Regions from separate parts of the Bradyrhizobium sp. 155 genome, predicted to be linked through region 4. Evidence: predicted binding sites of a transcription regulator. Region 4 holds the regulator's gene; each other region holds the start of a gene.
The links. Region 4 encodes LexA, which represses DNA repair genes until DNA is damaged. Its sites were predicted from a motif close to TGTTCNNNNTGTGTTCNG; they were not measured.

Region 1 (6,045 bases), 2.6 Mb from region 4:
GCTGACGGCGCGGCATGAAGCCGAAGCGCGCATCGAGGGCCTGCAGATCGGTGCCGACGATTACGTCGCAAAGCCGTTCGAGCCGCGCGAGCTTGCGCTGCGCATCAACAACATCCTCAAGCGCGCCGCGCCGCCGCCACAGGCCGCTGCGGTCGAGAAGATCGCGTTTGGCCCGTACATCTATCACCTCGACCGCGGCGAATTGCGCCAGGGCGAAGACGTCATTCACCTCACCGACCGCGAGCGCGAGATGCTGCGGATTTTGTCGGAGACACCGGGCGAGACCGTGCCGCGCAGCGCGCTGACCGGCAATGGCAGCGTCAACGAGCGCGCCGTCGACGTGCAGATCAACCGCCTGCGGCGCAAGATCGAGACCGATCCCGCCAATCCGCTGTTCCTCCAGGCCGTGCGCGGCATCGGCTACCGGCTGGTAGCCTCGCCATAAAGAGTGAACCGCCACCGATGAGCACGATCGATACCGGCCTGACGCTTTTGAAGAGCGCCGCCGGCCGCGTCTCCGCCGCCAATGGCTGGATGGGCAATGCGTTCAAGGGCTGGATGCCGACCGGCCTTTATGCGCGTGCGCTGCTGATCATGATCGTGCCGATGGTGATCCTGCAATCGGTGGTCGCCTTCGTGTTCATGGAGCGGCACTGGAACACGGTGACACGCCGCCTGTCGGCCGCGGTGGTGCAGGACATCGCCGCGCTGATCGACGTCTACAAGGGCTACCCGCAAGACAAGGATCGCGACCAGATCCGCCGCATCGCGCAGCAGCGCCTGGGCCTCGTCGTCGATTTCCTCCCGGCCGGCGACATGCCGCCGCCGGGACCAAAGCCGTTCTTCTCGCTGCTCGACCAGACGCTGTCGGTGCAGCTCGGCCGCCAGATCGGGCGCTCCTTCTGGATCGACACGGTCGGCCGCTCCAACCTCGTCGAGATCCGGATCCAGCTCGACGACGCCGTGATGCGCGTGTTCGCGCAGCGCAGCGCCGCCTATGCCTCGAACTCGGAGATCTTCCTGTTCTGGATGGTCGGCACGTCCTCGATCCTGCTGATCGTCGCGGTGCTATTCCTGCGCAACCAGATCAAGCCGATCCTGCGACTTGCCGACGCCGCCGAAAGTTTTGGCAAGGGCCGCGAGGCGCCGAATTTCCGCCCGCGTGGCGCGCGCGAGGTGCGGCGCGCGTCGGTCGCCTTCCTCGAAATGAAGTCGCGCATCGAGCGAACGATGGAGCAACGCACCGCGATGCTAGCCGGCGTCAGCCATGATCTGCGCACGATCCTGACGCGGTTCAAGCTCGAGCTGGCGTTGATCGGCGACAGCCCCGAAATGGAGGGCATGCGCAAGGACGTCGACGAGATGTCGATGATGCTCGAGGACTACCTCGCGTTTGCCCGCGGCGATTCCGGCGAGCAGTCGCAGCCGACCGACATGGCCCAGGCGCTCGAGGAGCTGCGCAGCGACGCCGAGCGCCACGGCCACACGGCGACCGTTGCGTTCAACGGGCTGCCCGTGGTCACGGTGAAGCCGGCCTCATTCAAGCGCTGCCTCGCCAACCTCGTCACCAACGCCGCCCGCTACGGCAAGAGCATCGCCATCACCGGCCAGCGCGATCACCGTTATTTGACCGTGACGGTGGACGATGACGGGCCGGGCATTCCCGCCCATCTGCGCGAAGAGGTGTTCAAGCCGTTCCTGCGGCTCGACAACGCCCGCAACCAGGACGAAGGCGGCACAGGTCTTGGCCTCGCGATCGCCCGCGACATCGCCCGCTCGCACGGCGGCGACATCACGCTTGGCGACAGTCCGATGGGCGGATTAAGGGCGAGCGTGCGGATACCGGTGTAGCTGCCTCTTCCCTTCTCCCCCTGTGGGAGAAGGTGGCGCGAAGCGCCGGATGAGGGGTCTCTCTCCGCGAATTCAAAGCGAAAAGAGTCACACGCGGAGACAAACCCCTCACCCGTCTCGCCGCTGCGCGGCGGCCACCCTCTCCCACAAGGGGAGAGGGGAAGAGCCTTACTTCGGCAGCAGCGCCTTCAGCTTGTCCATGTCACGCACGTTCATCTTGAAGCCGCCGGGCATCACGATGTCGCCGGGCTTCTGGTCCGGCTTGCAGGCTCCCAGCCATTTCGCTTCGAGCTGCACGGTCGTGTCGCGGCCTGCCGCGCCGGCGGCGCCGCCTTGCGCGTGCGACGACGTCTTCACCGTATAGGCCGAATTGAAATCGCCGGTGATCTCAGCATGCGAAGTCGTGCTGATGCCGGCGACATTGCACTCGGAATCGCTGACATAGCCGGTCGCGGTCTTCTTGATGTCCTGCTTGGCGCAGATCTGCTTGGCCATCGGCGAGACGTTGTTGTTCATTTCCTTGTCGACGGTCTCGTCGGTGCAGTGCTGCATGGTCATCTCGGGCACCGGCGTGCCGGTCCGGACCATCTTCAATTCCCACAGCCCTGCCTTACGCACCGGCAGGTCGTCAGCGCGAGCGCTGCCTGCCGACAACACGAGGCAAAGGGCGGAGCCGAGCAAAGCGAGTTTGCGCGTCATGTGGGAAGTTCCCGGCTGAGAGGTAGCGGCGTGCGAAAGCGCCTCAGTAGAGCGTGCGGATCGGCTGGTCGGCGGCGCCATAGGGCACCCAGCGGCAGGAGAACGAGATGTAGCCGCCCTCATAGGCCTGCACCGCCAGGAATTTGGCGACTTTGCCATAGCGCGCGCAGTGATCGACCGCGACCTGCCGCGCATCGACCTGGGTTGCCATCGAATAGGCGATGATGCCGCCGGTGTCGTTGCCCTTGAACGGAGGCACCGGAAGCAGATCGGCATGCGCCGACTGGCTCGCCATCATACCCAAGGCAAGTAGGCCCGCGGCCGCAATGATTCGCATTCCCGTCACTCCGATTGGTTGGCGGCAGTTTACGGTGTCGGCGCGGCGGTGGAAAGAACGGATGGCCGGTCCAACGCAGCATTGCGGTCAACTCGTCGGCAAGTGTTGCCGCGCTGCACTTGACCTCCCCCGGCCTTCACGGCACCGTCCGACCCTTGCAGATCATGCTGTCTGGATCATCCATGCGCGCCTCGACCTTCCTGAAATCGCTCCGCTTTGCCGCCGTGCTCGGCCTCCTGTTCGGGGCGCTGTCGCTCGGCGAGGCCAGGGCCGCCAATCCGCTGGAGCTGAATTTCTGGCTGAGCGGGCCGCGCTATGACGGCAACGTCTCCGAGTGCGACAGGGCGCTGCCGACGATCGCGACCCAGTTCTGGGAGAAAGAAAGCGCGTTCTGGAATTCTTCGTTGAAGATCACCGGCTTCGCCGCAGTTCACGAGACCGCGTTCCGGCCTTGGGCATCCGACAACATCCCGCGCCGCTATTGCACCGGCGAGGCCATGCTCACGGACGGCAAGATGCGCAAGGTGCATTTCTCGATCGTGGAGGATGGCGGCTTCGCCGGCTACGGCCAAGGCGTCGAATGGTGCGTGGTCGGGCTCGACCGCAACTGGGCCTACAACCCGGCCTGCCGCGCCGCCAAACAGTAATTGAAACGTTCTGATCCGGACCGATCAGGCGGCCGAACGACGGTCACCCGCATTTTGTTCTTGAAATGTTCTTATCGCCTGCTAGGCTTGTCTGCACAGTCTAGTTGAGGGGCGTCGCCATGTTTCATTCCAGATTGCATTCGTTCTCCCGCCTGATGATCTCGCTGACGCTTGCGGCCGGGCTGGCTGCGCTGGGCGATGGCGCAAAGGCCCAGGACAAGCGGCAGAACACGCCCGGCGAATTCGATTTTTATGTGCTGTCACTGTCTTGGTCGCCCTCTTTCTGCGAGGAGGCGGCGGAGCGCGGCGGCCGCTCGCAGACCCAGTGCAGCGGACGGCCCTACGCTTTCGTGGTGCATGGTTTGTGGCCGCAATATGAGAGCGGATTTCCGGAATATTGCCAGCGGCCCTCGCCGCGGCTGAACCGCAGCATCGTCTCCTCCATGCTCGATCTGATGCCGGCGCCGGGGCTGATCTTCAATGAGTGGGACAAGCACGGCACCTGCTCGGGGCTCGCTGACCGCAGCTATTTCGAGACGATCCGCAAGGCGCGCGCCGCGATCAAGATTCCAGCCGAATATCTCGATCTATCGCAGGCCAAGACCGTGGCGCCGGCGGAGGTGGAGGAAGCCTTCATCAAGGCCAATCCGGGCCTCAGCAATGCCGCCGTCTCGATCACCTGCAACCGGACGCGGCTATCGGAAGTCCGCATCTGCCTCAGCAAGGACCTGCAATTCCGCGCCTGCGAGGAGATCGACCGCCGCGCCTGCCGCCGCGACCAGGTGACGATGCCGCCGATCCGGGGTGGCTAGCCCAGGCGTCGTGCCTCTTTGCTCGGGCCGTCACGTGGCGTAGTGCTCTTGCATGAATTACCGCCACGCCTTCCATGCCGGCAACTTCGCCGATGTCATCAAGCACATCGTGCTGACGCGCATCATCACCTATCTCCAGGACAAGCCGGGTGCGTTCCGCGTCATCGACACCCATGCCGGCGCTGGCCTCTACGATCTCGAAAGCGACGAAGCGCGCCGGGGCGGCGAGTGGCTGACGGGCATTGCGCGGCTGATGCAGGCGCGGTTGTCGAACGACGCCATGGCGCTGACCAAGCCCTATCTCGACATCGTCCGCGCCTTCAATCCGAAGGGCGAGCTCAAGGCCTATCCGGGCTCGCCGCTGATCGCACGCGGCCTGCTGAGGCCGCAGGACCGCCTCTTGCTCTGCGAGCTCGAGCCGAAGGCGCGCAAGGCGCTGATCGGCGTACTGCGCCGCGACGAACAGGCCCGCGTGGTCGACCTCGACGGCTGGATGGCGCTGCCGGCTTTCGTGCCGCCGAAGGAACGGCGTGGGCTCGTTCTGATCGACCCGCCCTTCGAGGCAAAGGACGAGTTCGAAAAGCTCGCAGAGGCCTTCTCGGCGGCTTTCGCGAAATGGCCGACCGGTATCTATGTAATCTGGTATCCCGCCAAGAGCCGACGCGCCACCGACACGCTGGTGCAATCAGTGGCGCGGCTCGCAGCCGCAGCAAAACCGCCGGGAAAATGCCTGCGCCTCGAATTCAGCGTGGCGCCGCAAGCCGACGGCGCAGCCCTCACCTCCAGCGGGCTCTTGATCGTCAATCCCCCTTACACGCTGCACGGCGAACTCAAGACGATCCTGCCGGAGCTGGAAATGCCGCTCGGCCAGGGTGGCGCTGCCAGATTCCGGTTAGAGGTGCCGAGACCGTAACACTCCGGCATTCTTGGGAAAAATATGCAGGAGCGGTAGTCAATCTGCAGAGAACCGTATTATGCTGTTGCAGTGACTGGCTTTACGTTCCGCTTCCGCGAATGGTTGCGGCGGAGTGAAGGCCTAAGAAAGATCCAGTCGGACCGAATGGTCTGCCGAAGGATGGCCAGCTCCCGGGCTTCGTAAGGCCCGGTCATGTCGTGACGCGCGTCTGCGTCACGACGGAGGAGCAATGAGGGGGAGTTTCCCGATGGCCATGACGGGAACGGTCAAGTTTTTCAACGGTGAGCGCGGCTACGGATTCATCAAACCGGACGACGGGGGCCGCGACGTCTTCGTACATATTACTGCTGTGGAGCGGGCCGGACTGAAGGACCTTGCCGAAGGACAGCGTATTACTTTCGAAGTCGAACCGGACAAGAAGGGCAAGGGGCCGAAGGCGGTCGATTTGGTCATCCTTCCCTAGCGAGCCAAGCGTCAAAAAAATCCCGGCCGCAAGCGGCCGGGAGGTTGGTCCGGTATTTTCTTCTTTAGCTATCAGAAGTGATAGTTCACGCCTGCGCGCACAACGCTGGCGCTATAGCCGTTTGACACGCCCGTAATCGCGAACTGACTCGTCGAGAGATCGATATAGAGATATTCGAGCTTGGCGCTCCAGTTCGGCGCGAACATAACTTCCGCGCCGGCACCGATGGTCCAGCCGGCGCTGGTGTGCGACTCGGTCCAGCCGAACGTCTGCGCGCGCAGCTCGCCGAAGGCGAGGCCCGCCGTGCCGTAGAACAGCAC
Region 2 (6,045 bases), 1.6 Mb from region 4:
CATGTCGTAAACCCTGGAATCATCCTGCGGGACGCTCGCCAGCATCCAGCGTTCGCCCTTGTGCTGCTCGATCAAATCAAAGCATTTGCGGATGCAGGTCAGCATGCCCAGCGCGAGCACGTCGACCTTCATCATGTTGAGCGCGTCGACGTCGTCCTTGTCCCATTCGATGAAGGTGCGATCGTCCATCGCGGCGTTGCCGATCGGCACATAGGTATCGAGCCGGTCCTGCGTGAGCACATAGCCGCCGACATGCTGAGACAGATGACGCGGGAATTCGATCAACTCGGTCGCGAGCTCGACAGCGAGGTTGATCATGGAATTTTGCGGATCGAGGCCGGCCTGCCTGACCTGCATGTCGTTGAGACCCTTGCCCCAGCTGCCCCAGACGGTGTCGGCGAGTGCGGCGGTGACGTCCTCGGTCAGGCCCAGCGCCTTGCCGACGTCGCGGATGGCGCTGCGCGGGCGATAATGGATGACGGTGGCGATGATCGCGGCGCGATGACGGCCGTAACGCCGATAGACATACTGCATCACCTCCTCGCGCCGCGAATGCTCGAAATCGACGTCGATGTCGGGCGGCTCCAGCCGCTCCTTGGAGATGAAGCGCTCGAACAGCAGATCGACCTTGGTCGGGTCGACCGAGGTGATGCCGAGCACGTAGCAGACCGCCGAATTCGCCGCCGATCCCCGCCCCTGGCACAAAATGTTCTGGCTGCGGGCGTAATGCACGATGTCGTGCACGGTGAGGAAGTAATGCGCGTATTTCAGATCGGCGATCAGTGCGAGTTCTTTCTTCAGGGTGGCGCGCAGCTTGTCGTCGATCTTGCCGCCGAAATATTTGTCGACACCGGCCCAGGTCAGATCCTCCAGATGCCCTTGCGCGGTCTTGCCCCGCGGTACCGGCTCGTCCGGATACTGGTATTTGAGCTGATCGAGCGAGAAGGTGATCTTGTCCGCAAAGCGCATGGTCTCCGCGACAGCGTCAGGGAAATCGCGGAACAGCCGCGCCATCTCCCTGGGCGTCTTCAGAAACCGCTCGGCATTGGCTTCCAGCTTCCGGCCGATCGCCTCGATCGTGGTCTTTTCCCGGATGCAGGTCAGCACGTCCTGGAGGGGACGGCGCGCGGGATGGTGATAGAGCACCTCGTTGGTCGCAAGCAGAGGCACTTTTGCTTTTGCGGCGAGATCATCGAGCTGCGCGAGGCGACGGCGGTCGCCGCCGCGATAGACCAGGCTCGCCGCCAGCCACACGCCCTCGGCCCGACTTGCCTTCAGCTTGGCTAGGATGTCCTGCGCTTGCGTCGCATCGAAGCGATGCGGCAGTGTCAGGATCAGGAGCTGGCCTTCGGAAAACGCAAGGAGATCGGCGAAGGTGAGATGGCACTCGCCCTTCGCGATCCGCGTGATGTCGTCGCCGCGCTTGCCCCTGGTGAGAAGCTGGCACAGCCGGCCATAGGCGGCGCGGTCGCGCGGATAGACCAGGATATCCGGCGTGCCGTCGACGAAGACGATGCGGATGCCAATCAAAAGCTTCGGCTTGTGCAGCACCTCGTCATTGTCGAGCTCCTTGTAGGCACGCACCACACCGGCCAGCGTGTTGTGATCGGCAATGCCGATCGCGGGAATGCCGAGGATGCTGGCCTGATGTACATAGTCGCGCGGATCCGAGCCGCCGCGCAGGAAGGAGAAATTCGTGGTGATGCCGATCTCGGCATAAGCAGGTATGTTCATGCGAAGAGACCGTGCACATACCAACCGGGAGGAACGGGCTTGCCGTCGCCGTCGAAGCACTCCCCCTCGTAAAGACCGTCGCGAAAGATCCAGAAGCGCAAGCCTTCGGCATCTTCGATACGGAAATAATCCCGCGTCAGTTGCTTGCCGTCCTGCCGCCACCATTCCATGGCGATGCGCTCGGGGCCCTCCACCCGCACCACCGCATGCTGCGCGCGGCGCCAGGTGAATTGATGCGGCGGCCCGTCGGGCACGGTCGCGAACGGCACATTGATCGGCTCAGGCTTGTCGAACAACCGCAACGGACGCAGCGGCGGCTCAGTCTCGGTGCGCGCGGGCCATTCGGCCTGCATGGCCACGGCGAGATGATGCTGGGCAGGCGCCGCCAGCACCGCACATTCAGGGATATGGGTATCCTCAGGCAGGTGCACGACGACGCGCTTTCCGCCGATGCGCGCGGCGATGCGGTCGATCAGCGCGGCAAGCTCGTCATTGTCGTGGACATGGGCGTCGAGATCGCGCTGCTCCTGCACCACGATCTCGGTGCGGCTTGCCGACAGCCGCACCATGTCGAAGCCGAAGCCGGGATCGAGGGGATCGGCGAGTGCATCGAGACGCTCGCGGAACAGCCGGTCGACGACCGCGCTCCGCGTCACGGGACGTCCGGTTTCGACCATGATGGCGCGCACCGCGCCGTCGGTACGGAAGAATGTGGCTTCTAACCGTCGCGCGCCCTTGCCCTGCTTCTCCATCGACGCGATCAACGTATCCGCCAGGCGCGACAGCGTCATCGCGATCATGGTGTCGGTCGCGATCGGCTCGGCAAAGCGTTTCTCCACGATGTAATCAGGCGGCGGCTTTCGTGGATTGATCGGCGCATCGCCCTGCCCCAGCGCATGCGCGAGCAGCGTGGAGAACCGCGCACCGAACCGCGCCGTGATTTCGCTCGGCGTGCGCGAGGCGACATCGCCGATGGTCTTCAGGCCGGCGCGTCGCAGACCGGTGGTAATGGCCTCACCCGCGCCAAGTGCGGACACCGGAAACCGACTGATTGCCGCCGCCTCCTCGCCATCGGCAACGATGGTCCCTGAAGATTGCCGCGTCAGCGTGCGCGCGCAGACCGAGGTGCCGGCGATCGCCGCGCTGACGGCAAAGCCCTGGCGGTCGAGGGCGCGGACAAGGGTTTGCAACAGCGCAGCCTCGCCGCCGAACAGATGCGCGCAGCCGGTGATGTCGAGGAACAGCCCGTGCGGCGGATCGAGTGCCACCAGCGGCGTGAAACGATCGCACCAGTCGGCGATGTCGCCGATCGTCTTGGCATCGGCCACGGCATCGGCGTCGAACACCTTTAAATCAGGACACATCGCCCGGGCATTGGCCAAAGGCTGGCCGATATGCAGACCGAGGCGCTCGGCCGCCTCGTCCAGCGCATGGATCACCAGCGCGTTGCTGTCCTTGGCAACGACGATGCTGGGCGCATTATTTTCATGCAGTCCGACGTTGCCGAAGAACCGCTGGATCCGATCGATGGGCAGGCGCGGCAGCCACAGGCTGAGGATACGCCGACGATTCAGAGAACTGGCACTCATCACATTTCCATTCCATGATCCACCGGCCGCACGGGCCATGACGATTGCGCAGGAGCTCGGCATCGAAGCGCGGCGCCCCCCAGGCACTCCACATCGCGCCCGGCGGCGAATGCGCCGCGCGCAGCATCCATCTGGTCTCGGCGGTTGAGGGTAAAGGTTGCGCGGCCATCCGCAGCAGCAAGCCGGTGACACCAGAAGACTGCGCAGCCAGCGTCAGCTTGCGGCTCGCAACCAGATCGAACTGCCTCGTCTCGCCCCAGAGCTCGAGCACGATCGCACCCAGCGCGTCGCAGGCGAGCGCATCGGCCGCCGTGCGCAACGCACTCTCCACGTCGGCGGCGCGCACCATCACCATGCGGCGCGGATCGAGACCGATCTCGGTGAGCCCGCTCATCGACAGCGCACCGGTTTCAATTTCTGAAAAATCCTGCCGCACCCACAGCAGCGGTTTGCGTGCCGTCACGCGCCCCGCAAGTCCGGTGACAAAGCCCGTCGCGGCCGCGCCCTGACGTCCTTCGCAAAATACCTCGTGGATTGCCGCGCGTGCGAGCCCGCCCTTCAGCGCGCTGTCGGCCTCGCGATGGCCGAGCGCGACACGGTCGCGATGATGCACGACCTCCGCCGTCTCGATGCGCTCGATCTGGCCGCGCAAGGCTGCAAGCGCGCTTGTTCGTGCGCCGCTCATATACGCCGCTCCTTAAGGGTGATTGCCGATGGCTCTCAAAAAGAGAACCAGCGGCTAGCTCATTTGTTCATGATATGTTCTAATATAAAGCTAACGACGCCCCGGGAGTCAATCGAATTGGCGGGCCTTGGGATTCATGAGCTGAATCAAAGGGATTCCAATATGGACGTGCAACGCAAGCTGGAAATCCTGGCGGACGCCGCCAAGTACGACGCGTCCTGCGCCTCCAGCGGCACCGAGAGGCGGGATTCCAGCGACGGCAAGGGCATGGGATCGACCGCGCCCGGCATGGGCATTTGCCATTCTTACGCGCCGGACGGCCGCTGCATCTCGCTGCTCAAGGTGCTGCTGACCAACGCCTGCAACTACGACTGCCTCTATTGCGTCAACCGGGCCTCCTCCAACGTGCCGCGTGCCCGCTTCACCATCGACGAAGTCGTCAAGCTGACGCTCGACTTCTACCGGCGCAATTACATCGAAGGACTGTTTCTCTCCTCCGGCATCATCCGCAACCCCGACTACACCATGGAGCAGGTGGTGAGCGTCGCGCGCAAACTGCGCGAGGAGCATCACTTCCGCGGTTACATCCCTCTCAAGACGATCCCCGAGGCCGACGATGCATTGATCTCCGAGGCCGGCAAATATGCCGACCGTCTCTCCATCAACATCGAGATGCCGCAGGAGACGAGCCTGCAGCAATTCGCGCCCGAGAAAGACGTGCGCGCGATCCGCCGCACCATGGGCCGGCTGCGGCTGAAGCTGGACGAGGCCGAGGAAAGCCACAGCGCGAACACAAAAGCCAAGCCGCAGCGCTTCGCACCGGCCGGCCAAAGCACGCAGATGATCGTCGGCGCCGACGCGGCCTCCGACCACACCATCCTCCACACCAGCGCCAATCTCTACGGTTCATACAGGCTGAGGCGCGTCTATTATTCCGCGTTCAGCCCGATCCCCGATGCCAGCCGCGCGCTGCCTCTGCGCGCGCCGCCCTTGCTGCGCGAGCACCGTCTCTATCAGGCCGATTGGCTGATGCGGTTCTACGGCTTCGACGTCGGCGAGATCGTCGACGATAGCGCGATGCTGCCGCTCGACATCGATCCAAAACTCGCCTGGGCGCTGCGTCACCGCGACCGCTTCCCGCTCGACGTCAACCGCGCCAGCCGCGAGGAGTTGTTGCGCGTGCCGGGCTTCGGCACCAAGGCGGTCGAGCGCATCATCGCGGCGCGCCGCACGACCACGATCCGCGTCGCCGACCTCGCGCGGCTGCATGTGCCCCGCAACAAGGCGCTGCCGTTCATCGTCCTCAGCGATCACAAGCCCCCGCCGCATCGCCTCGACGAGGCACTGTTGATCGAACGGTTCAAGCCGGCAACGCAACTGGGATTTGGATTCTGATGCAGTACATCACCCTCGAGAACGAAACCGATTTCGACGGCTGGCGTAAAGCCGCACGTAGCCTCGTGCTTCACCAAACGAAACCGGCCGATGTCACCTGGGCCGTGCAGGGCGGCGAAGCGGAGCTGTTCGCGACGCCCTCGCCGTCTGCGCTGCCGGCGGCTGGCGACGGTACCTTCAACGTGCCGGCAAAATTCGTCGAGCTCGCCAAGGCCGCGATCCTGCATCGCGATCCCGAGCGTTTCGCGATCCTCTATCGCCTGCTGTTTCGGCTGAAGGACAATCACGACCTCATCGAGGTCGCGACCGATCACGATGTCGCGCAAGTCGCGGCCATGGCAAAGGCGGTCTACCGCGACGAGCACAAGATGCATGCCTTCGTGCGCTTCCGTGAGATCGGCAGGGAACGCGAAGCACACTACGTCGCCTGGTTCGAGCCGGAGCATCACATCGTCGAGCTCGCCGCGCCGTTCTTCGCCAAGCGCTTTGCCGACATGCCCTGGTCGATCCTGACGCCGGATTTGTGCGCGCATTGGGATGGCCACGCGCTCTCGTTCACATCAGGCGTCAGCAAGAGCGAGGCACCGAGCGAAGACCGGCTGGAGGAAACCTGGCGGCGCTACTACGCCAGCATCTTCAATC
Region 3 (6,045 bases), 3.2 Mb from region 4:
GCTTCCTCTGCGGCAGACAGCCGCGCCACGGCGTCGCCGGTCCAGCGGATGATGCCTTCCGAGGTCAGCACGAACTGCTCGTCCGGTGCGTTGCCCAGTTTTTCGGCGCGCGCGTTGATCTCGCCGGCGAGCACGGCCTGCGCTGCAGCCTGCAACGCTTTCGCATCGGAGCCGGCTTCCGCCGCATCCGGTGCAAAGGTGAAGCCATCGAGGCGGCCGATGACATGGCCTTCGACGATGACTTCGCCGGTCTTGCCGATTTCCGTATTCAAGCTCGTGTTCTCCCGCAGGCGGCGCATCAATACACTGGTCCGGCGATCAACGAAACGCTCAGTCAAGCGTTCATGGAGCGCATCCGATAATTTATTTTCGACCTCGCGGGCGATCCCCTGCCAGCGTTCGGGGTCTTTCAGCCAGTCGGGGCGATTGGCGACGAAGGTCCAGGTGCGAATCTGCGCGATCCGGGCCGACAGCGTGTCGATATCGCCGTCAACGCGGTCGGCCTGGTCGATCTGGGTCCTGAACCAGGCGTCGGGGATGCATCCCTTCCGCATCAGGAAGCCGTACAGCGTCGTCACCAGCTCGGCATGGGCGGCCGGCGACAGCTTTCGATAATCCGGGACCTGGCAGGCCTCCCACAGCCGTTCCACGGCGTCCTTGCCATGCGCGACATCGCGCACCTCGGCGTCGCGGGCGGCGTGGTCGAGCACGCGCATGTCCTCGGCAATCGGCGCGCGCGTCAGCGCCTCGTGGCCGGGGGCCAGGTTCAGCGAGACCTGGAGCGCGCCGAGGGAAGCAAAATCCAGCTTCGAATTGCGCCATTGCAAAACCTTCACGGGATCGAAGGTGTGGTTCTGCAGCGCATTGACGAGCTCGGGCTCGAACGGGCCGCAGCGGCCGGTGGTGCCGAAGGTGCCGTTGCGGGTGGCGCGGCCGGCGCGGCCGGCGATCTGAGCGAATTCGGACGGCGTCAGGCGGCGGAACTGGTAGCCGTCGTACTTGCGGTCGGAGGCAAAGGCGACGTGGTCGACGTCGAGATTGAGGCCCATGCCGACGGCGTCGGTGGCGACGAGGTAATCGACCTCGCCGTTCTGGAACATCGCGACCTGCGCGTTGCGGGTGCGCGGCGACAGCGAACCCAGCACCACGGCGGCGCCGCCATGCTGGCGGCGGATCAGCTCGGCGATGGCGTAGACCTCGTCGGCCGAGAAGGCGACGATGGCGGTGCGGCGCGGCTGCCGCGTGATCTTGCGATCACCCGCGAATTCCAGCTGCGACAGGCGCGGCCGCGTGATCATGGAGACGCCCGGCAGCAGCCGCTCGATGATCGGGCGCATGGTCGCAGCGCCGAGCAGCAGCGTCTCGTCGCGGCCGCGGCGATTGAGGATGCGATCGGTGAAGACGTGGCCGCGTTCCAGATCGGATGCGATCTGCACCTCGTCGACGGCAAGGAACGAGACGTCGAGATCCCGCGGCATCGCCTCGACGGTCGAGACCCAATAGCGCGGCGCTTTCGGCTTGATCTTCTCCTCGCCGGTCACGAGCGCGACGGCGTCGGGGCCGACCCTTGCTGCGATCTTGTTGTAGACCTCGCGCGCGAGCAGGCGCAGCGGCAGCCCGATCATGCCGGAGGGATGCGCGAGCATCCGCTCGATGGCGAGATGGGTCTTGCCGGTGTTGGTGGGACCAAGCACCGCAGTGACGCCGGCGCCGGGAAGCCGCTCGGAAGCGAAGGGGGAGGAGGAAAAAGGCATCTGGGGGATTAGGTAATGGCGATTGGGGCGAATGTCAGTGCTGTTTTGGGGCGGTGGCGCGAAGGGCTCGCCTCACACACTGCTGTCCTCGCCCGGCTCGACCGGGCGATCCAGTATTCCAGAGGCGGCGCAGATCAAACCGAGAGGGCGCGGCGTACTGGATGCCCCGGTCAAGCCGGGGCATGACGGCGGAGAATGCGGCGCCTCTCCCTGAACCCAGCGCAACTGTCTCACTTTGCGACGCTTTTCCCGTTGGCTTTAAGCTTCGGAACGAGTTGAGAACGAATCGCGGCCGAATCGCTGACTCCCCCTTGAGTCCTGTTCCGTTCACGCAAGATGTCGCGGGAGGCTTGTGGGTTCGCACTAGATGGAGTTTTGCTCCGCCGCACAAGCGACGTTTCGATGGCGGATTCGTTAAAGCTGGGGACGGCGCGGAGTCGAATCAGAATCGGGGAGGAGTCAAATGGATTCCCGGTTCTCGACCCCCTCCAAACAAAATGCGCGAAAACAACCCCATGCACAGTAGGCATGTTCTTGAAATCATTGATGTTTATTTTCACCAAAAGGGAGGTCCGTAGCCCGCATGGAGCGGAGCGCAATGCGGGGGCCGAAGCAAAGAACCCCGGATTACGCTGCGCTCCATCCGGGCTACGGCAGCGGGGCTACGGCACCCAGCCCTACTGCGTCTTCGCGACCTTGGGCGGCTGGGCGCTGGTGATGAAGCTGGTTGCTTCCAGCATGGCCGGCCCGAGCGGGGTCGGCACTTTCAGCCAGAACGGGACCAGGATGCGCGTGCCGGCGATCGGTGCGAACGCGACCTCGATGTTGCGCTGGGCGGCGAGATATTTGATCACCGGACGGTCGGGGATGTAGCCGGCGATGGGCACGAAATAGAGCGAGCAGACCACGACCTGGCCGTGATAGCCCTTCTCCGCCTTCACGTTCTCCATGCGCTTGAAATCGAGCTTGAGCTCGTAGCGCATGCGGCCGTCGAACACGGCGGCGCTGCCGTGGCAGGCGTCCGCCGACAGCACGTCGCCGGTGCCGGATACGCGCACCAGCGAGGCCGTCATCGGGTCCCAGACGCCGCGGCGATGCGCGTCGGTGACGACGATGCGGTCGGGATCGACCGGCGGCTCCGGCAGGATGGCAAAATCCTTCACATTGCCCTTGTCGAGCGTGATGCGGATCTCTTCGGTCTTCTTCGAGGTGGTGGTGGAGGCCTGATAGCCGGTCGCGACCAGCGCGCCGTTGACCACGCGGCCCTGCGAGGCGCCGGTGCCGGACCCGCCCGCGAAGGATTTCAGCAGCCCCGAGGTGCCGCCGGAGGCCGCGGCCGCGAACACATCGTCCTGGATGTCGATGTTCCAGGCGCCCTTGCCGACGGGAATGCCCGCCAGCGTCGCCTCATATTGCGCCTCGAGCTTGCCCTGCGCCGCCGCGGGCTCCGCCGCCCACGCCAACACCAGCCCGCCAAGGGCCGCCATGACCCAGCGGCCGGCAGAGCGAGGATGGCTTACGCGCGGATTCCTCGCGCGCCGCTCCGCTGAGCGCAGCTCTTTTGGGCGCAGGCTCGGCGCAAGATGAGGCGTTGTGAGCACGAAACAATCCAATCGGGGCGCGAACGGTTGTTACTTAAGCCAAATACCGCGCCAAGCAATGCGTCCGGGCCTGTCGGCGTCCGGAACTCCACCGGACTTTTCGGGCGCGAATACGCCCTTTATGTGATGGTAAGGCGCGATAATCATTGCCGTTTTGGTGATCGGGGGTGGGACTGAAAGCGCACCTCACCCCGCCACCTCCACCGCCGTCATGCCCCGGCTTGACCGGGGCATCCAGTACGCCGCGGCCCCTCTGGTCAGCCGCACCGGCGCGGAGTACTGGATCGCCCGGTCCCGGCTCCGCCAAGGCTACGCCGAGGCCCACACGGGTGCTCGGCCCGCCGAAGCTTCAGCGAAGGCGGCGAGCCGGGCGATGACAGCTACCTTGGAGCACGAAACCCGCCCCAAAACCTTGACGTCCCGCCGCTTCCCCCCTATACGTCCGCCCGCTCCCTGCAAGGACAGAGAATTTGCCCGTGGCGCCCCGAATGGCGGCCGCACATCGTTGGGAAAGATTGAGGATTTTGCCATGTCTCGCCGCTGCGAATTGACGGCCAAGGGCCCCCAGGTCGGCCACACGGTCAGCCACTCCAACATCAAGACCAAGCGCCGCTTCCTGCCGAACCTGGTCAACGTGACCTTCATCAGCGAAGCGCTGGGCCGCAACGTGCGCCTGCGCGTCTCCACCAACGCGATCAAGAGCGTCGACCACAATGGCGGCCTCGATCCCTTCCTGCTCAAGGCCAAGGCCGCCGTGCTGTCGCCCCGCGCCCTCGAGCTGAAGCGCGCCATCCAGAAGAAGGTCGGCCCGACCCCGGCGCCGGAGAAGAAGGCGAGCTAAGAATTTTCGAATCGGGCGAGGGCTTGCGTCGCGAGGCGTAGGCTTAGCTGGAAGAGTTTTGCGTGACGGCCGGATCGGAAGATCCGGCCGTTTTTGTTGATAACACCGCGCTTCCTCCTACAATCAAACGGTGCATCCCGTTTGGAAGGCATCGAGGCAACGCCATGACGGCATGGGAGCGGGAAAATGAACCAAAAGAAACTTTTTCTTGTCGACGGAGCTTCGGACAATCTCCTGTCGAACCTCGACAGCCGCGACATTGCACTTTGGCTGATCGACCTGCCGAAGGAATGCCCCCAACTCGAAACTTTGATATCATTCCTAGGCTTGCCTTGGCGGCTAGTCTTATCCGAGGTTTCTGACAAGCGGTTGATCTCAGCGCTCGATCAAGGATCGCGCTCCGGCGACGATATGGCTAGACGAAGGGGCTTCGTGCAGATCGTCGATAGCGATCCGTCGCGCATCACTTTTCCCCAGCGCTGTTTGCCCATCTACTTGCTCAATGGACGTGAGGGAAGCTCCACCTCGGAATTTGAAAATAGGCTGAGAAGAATGACGATGGTGGAGGACCTCCGCCGCTCGGGAGTTCGCCAAGTTCTTGTAGTTGCAGGCAACGACTATTCGACAATGACAAGGCAGGCCAACAGGCAGTAAGAGCTGCGACTGCTTTGGACACAAGTATTGTGGAGTTTCGTGACGTCTTCCGGCTTCATCCACACATGCCAACGAGCGGCAATCTCGATCCCAAGACTCTCCAAAAGGCCTTTGAACGGGAAAACCTGGCCTACAAAGGGTTGAATTGGGAACTAGAGGATCTACTGCCAAACCACTTTTTTGATCTCTTAGTTCAGGACCATCCGAGCGCAGTGATCCGAGCAGACAAAGTGGCCGACAAGGTTCATTGGGAGCTCACGCGAGATGGAAAAGCCCTACTCCGAAAAATGATACGGCAGTTTGGAACACACGCTGACCTCAGCGCGACAATTGCAGTCTTGAAGGCTTTCCATTTCTACTGCTCTATCGCTAAGCGGCAGTAGGCCCGAACAAACTATATTGTGTTTAGACCAATCCAACTCACCGATCTCATTTCTCCAAAATGAAGTTCCTTCATATTCGTCCAGACAGCCACGCGACGGAACCGACGGCCCGGCTCCGCCATACTTCTAGCCCACGCCGTTCCCCTACCCCCGAAAATCAATGCTCCGCAGCACGATCCCCGGCGGCGTGCCTTCGAACTCCGTCGCCTGATATTTGCGTCCGGTGCAGGCTTCGATGCGTTCGCGCAGGCGCGTGAACTGCTCTTCGCGCTCGCTGGGCCGGGCGCGCGGGCCGCGCTCGAGGTCGTCCATGGCGGAGGTCGAGATCGCGCAGGCGATCTCCTTCGCGCCGTCCTGCATCGAGAACTGGACGATGCCGCGGTCCTGGTCGTGGGCGATGAAGCGGCTGCTGGTGAGCGTCATGGGGTACTCCTTTTGCGTCCGCGTCGTGCCGGACTTGCGCAATTGCGCACTGGGGGCGGCGCCGGTCAGCGTTATCGAAGCAGGCTGTGGCACGAGGGTGCACAAAAACTGACTTCGGTGGTTATGGGTCCCGGCTCCGTGCGCAATTGCGCACTCGGCCAGGACGACGCCGGTGTTTGCGCGCGTTGCCTCGCCTTCAGCCGTCGCCGTTGAGCCTTGCGAAATCGTCGAACAGGGCGGCCACCAGCGCGCGGTGGCGGGTGTCCTCGGTGGGCAGGCTCGCGGCATAGAGGTTGAGCAGATGGCGGGCCTTCACGGCGGCCTCCGGCCAGGACGTGGCAGGCACCGACATCATGCGGTTTTCAAGCTCGGCCTCGCGCTCGCGCAGC
Region 4 (6,045 bases):
GTGAAGGGGCGGGATGACTGTGCCTGCTCAGCCGCTTTTGCCTCTGCGCCTGCGCTCGGCTAGAAGACGTGCGGAACATTCGCCCGAACGTGCCGAGCAGGAGTTTTCGCCGTGGCCTTGATGCCGGTTTCTGACGCGCTTGCCGCGGTGCTGGCGGGTGCAGAGCCGCTGCCGGAAGAAATGATTTCCCTCGACGAGGCCTACCATCGCGTGCTCGCGCGTGACGTCGTGGCGCGGCGCACGCAGCCGCCGCAAGCGATGTCGGCGATGGACGGCTACGCGGTGCGCGCGGCCGATGCCGCGACGATCGATTCGGAGCTCACCGTCATCGGCGAAGTCGCAGCGGGCCGACCGTTCGAGGGGACGGTCGGAGCCGGCGAGGCCGTGCGGATCTTCACCGGCGGCGTCGTTCCCTTTGGCGCGGACGCCGTCGTGATCCAGGAGGACACGGTCGCCGCCGGCAAGCGCATCACGATCAAGGAAGCCGCGATCGCCGGCCGGCACATCCGCCCCGCCGGCGTCGATTTCCGCGAGGGCGACGTGCTCCTGCGCAAGGGAAGCCGTCTGACCGAGCGAGACCTCGCGCTCGCCGCCGGGATGAATCATCCGCACCTTGCCGTTGTCAGGCGTCCGAAGGTCGCGATTCTCGCCACCGGCGACGAGCTGGTGATGCCGGGCACCACGCCCGGCCACGGCCAGATCGTCTATTCCAACGGCTACGCCCTGCACGCGCTCGCCCGCAGCGAGGGCGCCGAGACCATCGACCTCGGTATTGCCGCCGACACGCTCGAGGCCACCACCGCCGGCATCCGCCGCGCCCGCGAGAGCGGCGCCGACGTCCTGATCACGACCGGCGGCGCATCGGTCGGCGACCACGATCTGGTCCAGCAGGCACTGCGGGACGAAGGCATCGCGATGGCGTTCTGGAAGATCGCGATGCGGCCAGGCAAGCCGATGATGCACGGGCGACTCGGCGCAATGGGTGTGATCGGCCTGCCGGGCAATCCCGTATCGTCCTACGTGTGCGCTTTCCTGTTCATGGTGCCGCTGATTCGCGCCCTGTCGGGCCGTTCAGTGATTCACCATCGCCGTGAACGCGCCGTGCTCGGCCGCGACGTCGGCGCCAACGACCAGCGCGAGGACTATCTGCGCGCGCATCTTGAGGAGCGTGACGATGGCACACGCGTCGTTGTTCCCGTCAATCATCAGGACTCTTCGCTGCTTGCGAATCTCGCTGCAGCACAGGTACTTCTCGTCCGCGCACCATTCGCGCCGAAGGCCGAAGCCGGCACGGCTTGCGAAGTGTTGCGGCTCCCCGTCTGAGCGCCCCCGCAACGCGCGTTCCGCGCACTTTGCTCTGTTCACGGTAAATTAAGCAGTTGCGGAACATGTATCGAACATATAGTGTCTGTTCATGATTTGTTTCGAGCATGCAGCGGCTTATGGCCGAATTCAGCGTCTCGGAATCGGACGACATCAACCGGGGGACTTTGGTCGAGATGTTAACGCGCAAACAATACGAGCTTCTGCGGTTCATCAGTGAACGTCTGAAGGAAAGCGGCGTGCCGCCCTCCTTCGACGAGATGAAGGATGCGCTCGATCTGCGCTCGAAGTCGGGCATCCATCGCCTGATCACGGCGCTCGAGGAGCGTGGCTTCATCCGACGCCTGCCCAACCGCGCCCGTGCGATTGAAGTCATCAAGCTGCCGGAGCTCCAGGCAGCCGCTGGCAGCCGCCGCGGCTTCACGCCGAGCGTCATCGAGGGCAATCTCGGCAAGGTGCGTGCGAGCGCGAGCCTGCCCGCTGACGAGGGCGAACGTCCCGTCGCGGTGCCGGTGATGGGCCGCATCGCGGCCGGCACGCCGATCGAGGCGTTGCAGACCCGCAGCCATACTATCAGCGTACCGCCTGACATGCTCGGCTCGGGCGAGCATTACGCGCTGGAAGTGCGCGGCGACTCGATGGTCGAAGCCGGCATTCTCGACGGCGACATGGCCCTGATCCAGCGCAACGAGAGCGCCGATACCGGCGACATCGTGGTGGCGCTGATCGACGACGAGGAAGCGACGCTGAAGCGCTTCCGCCGTCGCGGCGCCTCGATCGCGCTCGAGCCCGCCAACGCGGCCTATGAGGTCCGCATCCTGCCGCCCAACCGGGTGAAGATTCAGGGCAAGCTGATCGGGCTTTACCGGAAGTACTGATACCGGGAGTCTTTCTATCGGCAGTACTTCATATCGGAAGCACTTCATGCCGGAGGTGCTTGGCGCCTCGCGCGCTTCCGATCGACATCGCCGGTCAGAGATTGGAGCGGATCATCGTCCGCTCCGGCTGGATAGCCTTTCTGGTTCTGCACAGACTATCCGGCCCCTCCTCCAACGCTGGCTCCTCGCCACGCCGACGAAGCAGCACCGCTTCAAGCAGCACCGCTTCGCGGCTCGGTTGTTCGAGGAAACAGCGACCAGCGGTCAAGTTCGGCCGTTGCAGCCAAGTTGGCAATGTTCGCGTACGCGCCTCCCGAATGCATCGCGGCGAGCTTTGTTCCTATTGAATTCGGGAAAGATAATGTGATCGCGGCTTGCGGAAGCCAGCCGCAGATTTGCCCACAACCAAGCAGAGCGTTCGTGCTTCCACTCTGATAGAGGCCTGCGCCTCGATAAGAGACGCGGGTTGCTATCCCAGCATGAGGAGCACCCGATGTGTGACTACAGCCTACATGCCGTCGCGTCGCGCCCCGCCGAAGTCGGCGAGACGATCGTCACGACAAGCTTCCGCGGCACCTCGACGCGCGGCTTCGCCTCTGCAGCCGATCCGTCTGTTGCCGTCTGCCTGCTGCCGGGGACGGAGCTCGCCTTCGCCGACGACGTCCGCTACGACAATCGCTGGATCTGGACGCGCACCATCAATTCCCGCGTGGGCAAGTTCGGCAAGATCGATCCGCACGTTCCCGACCGCCATCATGATGCGATCGAATTCCCCGACGGCAAATACGTGCTGGTGACGCAGCTCGTCGAAGGCCAGCGCGCGACGGTGCTGCAACTGCCGGTGACTCAGTCGGTCACCGAGCGCGAGCACAAGGCGCAGATCACCGCCGACAGGCAGCCGACCGTCACGCACCTGCCGATCGGCTGACAGAGCCGCCCTCCGGCTACGAAGTCGGAGGTCAGGATTAAATCGCCATCGCCGGCCGTGGCCGGCGAGATGGTGTGGTTTGCACCCCGCTAATCCGAACGGACGCACCGAACCACTGCGTTGCTCCGCACCATCAGATCAATCGTCGGCTTGCAGGTCGGTGTCCGCCGGCGTTGCGTCCTTGATGCGAGGCGCGGTCGACTTTGGCGCGAGGCTGCCGTCGAAATCACCCTCGCCGGCGCCGGCCGGCAACCAGGGGCGGCTCGTGCCTCTCGCCCTCACTGCCTGAACCACAAAACCGTCACCACGCTGCGTCAGCGCCAGCGCGCTCTGGCTGGCGAGCCGCTGCCGATCGACCACCATCGCCGCGCAATCAGGCGGTGCGGGACGAGTCGTCACCACCAGCGCGGCCCGACTGCAATCGTCCGCGAGAGCGTCGACGCGCAGTGCCAGCGCGACCAGCCTCCCGTCGGCCAGTGGCGTCACGCAGCCGGATTCGTCGCAGGACACGCCATCGGCAAGCGAGGCTCTGCCCGCATCGCGCGGATCGGCGTCGGCAGCGAGCCATTCCTTGAGCAGAAAGCTGTCCTTGTTCGTCCTGATCAGGTGCAGATATCCGTCCCTGCCCCGCACCGCGACGCTGGCGCCATCCCCGGCAATCAGGATGTCGGGCTGCCGCGCCGACAGTCCCCAGAGGATCGCTGCCAGCAGCACCAGGGCGCCGGACCAGCGCAGCGGCGTGCGCAACAAGCCGAGCACAATGATTCCCAGGCTCGCCGCGATCAGCGGCGCGATCCCGAACGCCGGGATGCGGCCCACCGCGCCCGGCAAGGCCGCGACCCAGCGCGAGACCGCGACCATCCACTCGATGCCAATCCCCATCAGCCACCAGAACACGCTGTCCAGCCCGAACGGCGCAGCAAGCAGCCCCAACAGCCCCGCCGGCATCACCAGCGCAGAGACCACCGGCATCGCGCCGAGATTGGCGAGCACGCCGAACGGCGTGACACGGTGGAAATGAAAGGCGGCATAGGGCGTCGTCGCAAGTCCCGCAATCAGCGAAGCCATGAACAGCATCGCAATCTCGCGCCCACCCCACATCGCAATGCGCGCAGTCGCCGAATTGTCCGGCGAGGCAAACAAATTGGGCATGCCGATCTGCACCAGTGCGACCAAGCCGAGCGTTGCCGCAAACGACATCTGAAAACTCGGATGCACCAGCGCTTCCGGCGCGACCGCCAGCACGATCAGCGCAGCCACAGCAAGCGTGCGGAAGGTGATGGCGCGGCGATCGACCATCACCGCGATCAGCACCACCGCCGTCATGAAGAACGACCTTTGCGTGGCGACCTCCGCGCCCGACAGCAGCAGGTAGAACGCAGCGGCGACCAGCGCGGCGGCGGCCGACCATTTCTTGATGGCGAAGCCGGCCGCCAATCCGGGGATCAGAGCGAGCAGCGCGCGCACCGCGAAGAACACGACGCCGGCAACGACGGCCATGTGATAACCGGAGATCGAGAGCACGTGGCCGAGGCCGGAGATGAACATCGCATCGTTGACGGGCGTGGTGATCGCATCGCGCCGCCCGGTGAGCAGCGCGGTCGCGATCGCCCGATTGTCGCCGTCGAGCGTCGCCCGGATGCGGGCATCGATCGCATCGCGCAGGCCTTGCATGAAGGCCGCGTAACGCAGCCGTAAGCCGCCGGTCTCAGGCGGCGACGCCACCGTGATGGCGCCCATCGCGAAGCCGGAGGCGCCGATGCCCTGGAAGAACATGTCACGCGAAAAGTCGTAGCTGCCGGGCCGCACCGGCGCGAGTGGCGGCATCAGCCGTGCCTTCAGCTGAACGAAGCTACCGACCTCCGGCGCGGTGCCCTTGCGGACCGACAGGCGCACGCGCTCGAGCCTGACGTCGCTGCGCTGCGCCTCCATCGCCGTGACGCGCAGCACGAAACGATCGGTACGCTCGCGGATGTCGCGAGCCTCGACGAAGCCCGACAACGACACCGAATAGAGCGCCCTTGCCAGCACCGGGTGGGCGATGCGCGCCGTCTTCCAGGTTGCGACGGCAAAGCCGGCCGCGACCGCCGCGATCATGATGGCCGGGGCGAACAGCCGGCTCCGCCGCAACAGAGCGCGATGGCGGTCGTGGCAACGACCCACAGCACCGGCTCATGATCGGCAGAGAAATAAAGCGCGATGCCGCAGCCAAACGCGACGGGCACCCACGGCAACAGCCGCCCGGCGCCCGCCTCGGCGCGCAGCCAGGCGCGGAGGGTCTCGGCCAGCGATGTCCAGAGGTCGAGGCCTGGAGGCGCGAGGCCGCCCGCGGACGCGGCGCGGCCCGCGGGCCACGTCCCCGCGATCCCCTGCGATCGTACCGACCGGCCCGGCTCCGCCATTCCCTGCACTCGATGATACGCAACGAAGCCAGAAGCTACCGGAACGTGCAGGTGGGCGGATAGCGGTACGGATCAGGAACGAAGGGGCGCGGCCGCTACTTTTCCTCTTCCATCGTCACGGCCACATCCGCCTTGGCCGACAGCCTGACCTTGTTGCCCTCGATATCGGCGACGAGGCCCTTGTCGATGAAGTGATGATGGCCCTTGTGGCTGCCCTCGCCGCTGTCCTTCTTGGTCAGCTTGATGCGATTGCCTTCGACCTTGTCGACGGTGCCGATGTGGACGCCGTCGGCGCCGATCACTTCCATATGCTCTGCGATGTTCTGCATGGTGGGTTCCTTGTTGGACCCACCCCAACGCGCGGGGAGCACGTTCGTTCTCTCACGAGAATGACGAAGCCGTGTGCCCGCTCGTCAGATCAGCGGCGCCTGCGACGAAGCATGGTGATTGACGATCTTCCACTCGCCGTCCTCGCGCATGATGACCCAGCTCATCTTGACCGAGAAATCGGGGC

Region 1: IVA93_RS05125 (ribonuclease T2 family protein) is a predicted target of LexA. The motif match lies at 3,590-3,607, and genes of this name have one in related genera.
Region 2: IVA93_RS25510 (ImuA family protein) is a predicted target of LexA. The motif match lies at 4,073-4,090, and genes of this name have one in related genera.
Region 3: IVA93_RS01905 (helicase-related protein) is a predicted target of LexA. The motif match lies at 2,021-2,038, and genes of this name have one in related genera.

What each region holds. Positions count from the first base shown of each region.
Region 1 covers NZ_CP064704.1:1,057,057-1,063,101, reverse strand. The annotation lists gene IVA93_RS05150 (response regulator) at 1-445, shown strand, start outside; gene IVA93_RS05145 (ATP-binding protein) at 463-1,851, shown strand; gene IVA93_RS05140 (DUF3617 domain-containing protein) at 2,020-2,550, opposite strand; gene IVA93_RS05135 (hypothetical protein) at 2,594-2,887, opposite strand; gene IVA93_RS05130 (hypothetical protein) at 3,070-3,534, shown strand; gene IVA93_RS05125 (ribonuclease T2 family protein) at 3,654-4,346, shown strand; gene IVA93_RS05120 (23S rRNA (adenine(2030)-N(6))-methyltransferase RlmJ) at 4,399-5,259, shown strand; gene IVA93_RS05115 (cold-shock protein) at 5,510-5,725, shown strand; gene IVA93_RS05110 (outer membrane protein) at 5,797-6,045, opposite strand, start outside.
Region 2 covers NZ_CP064704.1:5,231,811-5,237,855, forward strand. The annotation lists gene IVA93_RS25500 (error-prone DNA polymerase) at 1-1,734, opposite strand, end outside; gene IVA93_RS25505 (Y-family DNA polymerase) at 1,731-3,323, opposite strand; gene IVA93_RS25510 (ImuA family protein) at 3,220-4,008, opposite strand; gene IVA93_RS25515 (putative DNA modification/repair radical SAM protein) at 4,171-5,403, shown strand; gene IVA93_RS25520 (UdgX family uracil-DNA binding protein) at 5,403-6,045, shown strand, end outside.
Region 3 covers NZ_CP064704.1:398,243-404,287, reverse strand. The annotation lists gene IVA93_RS01905 (helicase-related protein) at 1-1,754, opposite strand, end outside; gene IVA93_RS01900 (DUF3108 domain-containing protein) at 2,432-3,241, opposite strand; gene rpmB (50S ribosomal protein L28) at 3,885-4,196, shown strand; gene IVA93_RS01890 (hypothetical protein) at 4,383-4,850, shown strand; gene IVA93_RS01885 (DUF1488 family protein) at 5,378-5,656, opposite strand; gene IVA93_RS01880 (hypothetical protein) at 5,853-6,045, opposite strand, start outside.
Region 4 covers NZ_CP064704.1:3,638,917-3,644,961, reverse strand. The annotation lists gene IVA93_RS17750 (molybdopterin molybdotransferase MoeA) at 112-1,323, shown strand; gene lexA (transcriptional repressor LexA) at 1,500-2,201, shown strand; gene IVA93_RS17740 (hypothetical protein) at 2,695-3,129, shown strand; partial or broken gene IVA93_RS17735 (ComEC/Rec2 family competence protein) at 3,268-5,531, opposite strand; gene IVA93_RS17730 (DUF2171 domain-containing protein) at 5,627-5,860, opposite strand; gene IVA93_RS17725 (nuclear transport factor 2 family protein) at 5,945-6,045, opposite strand, start outside.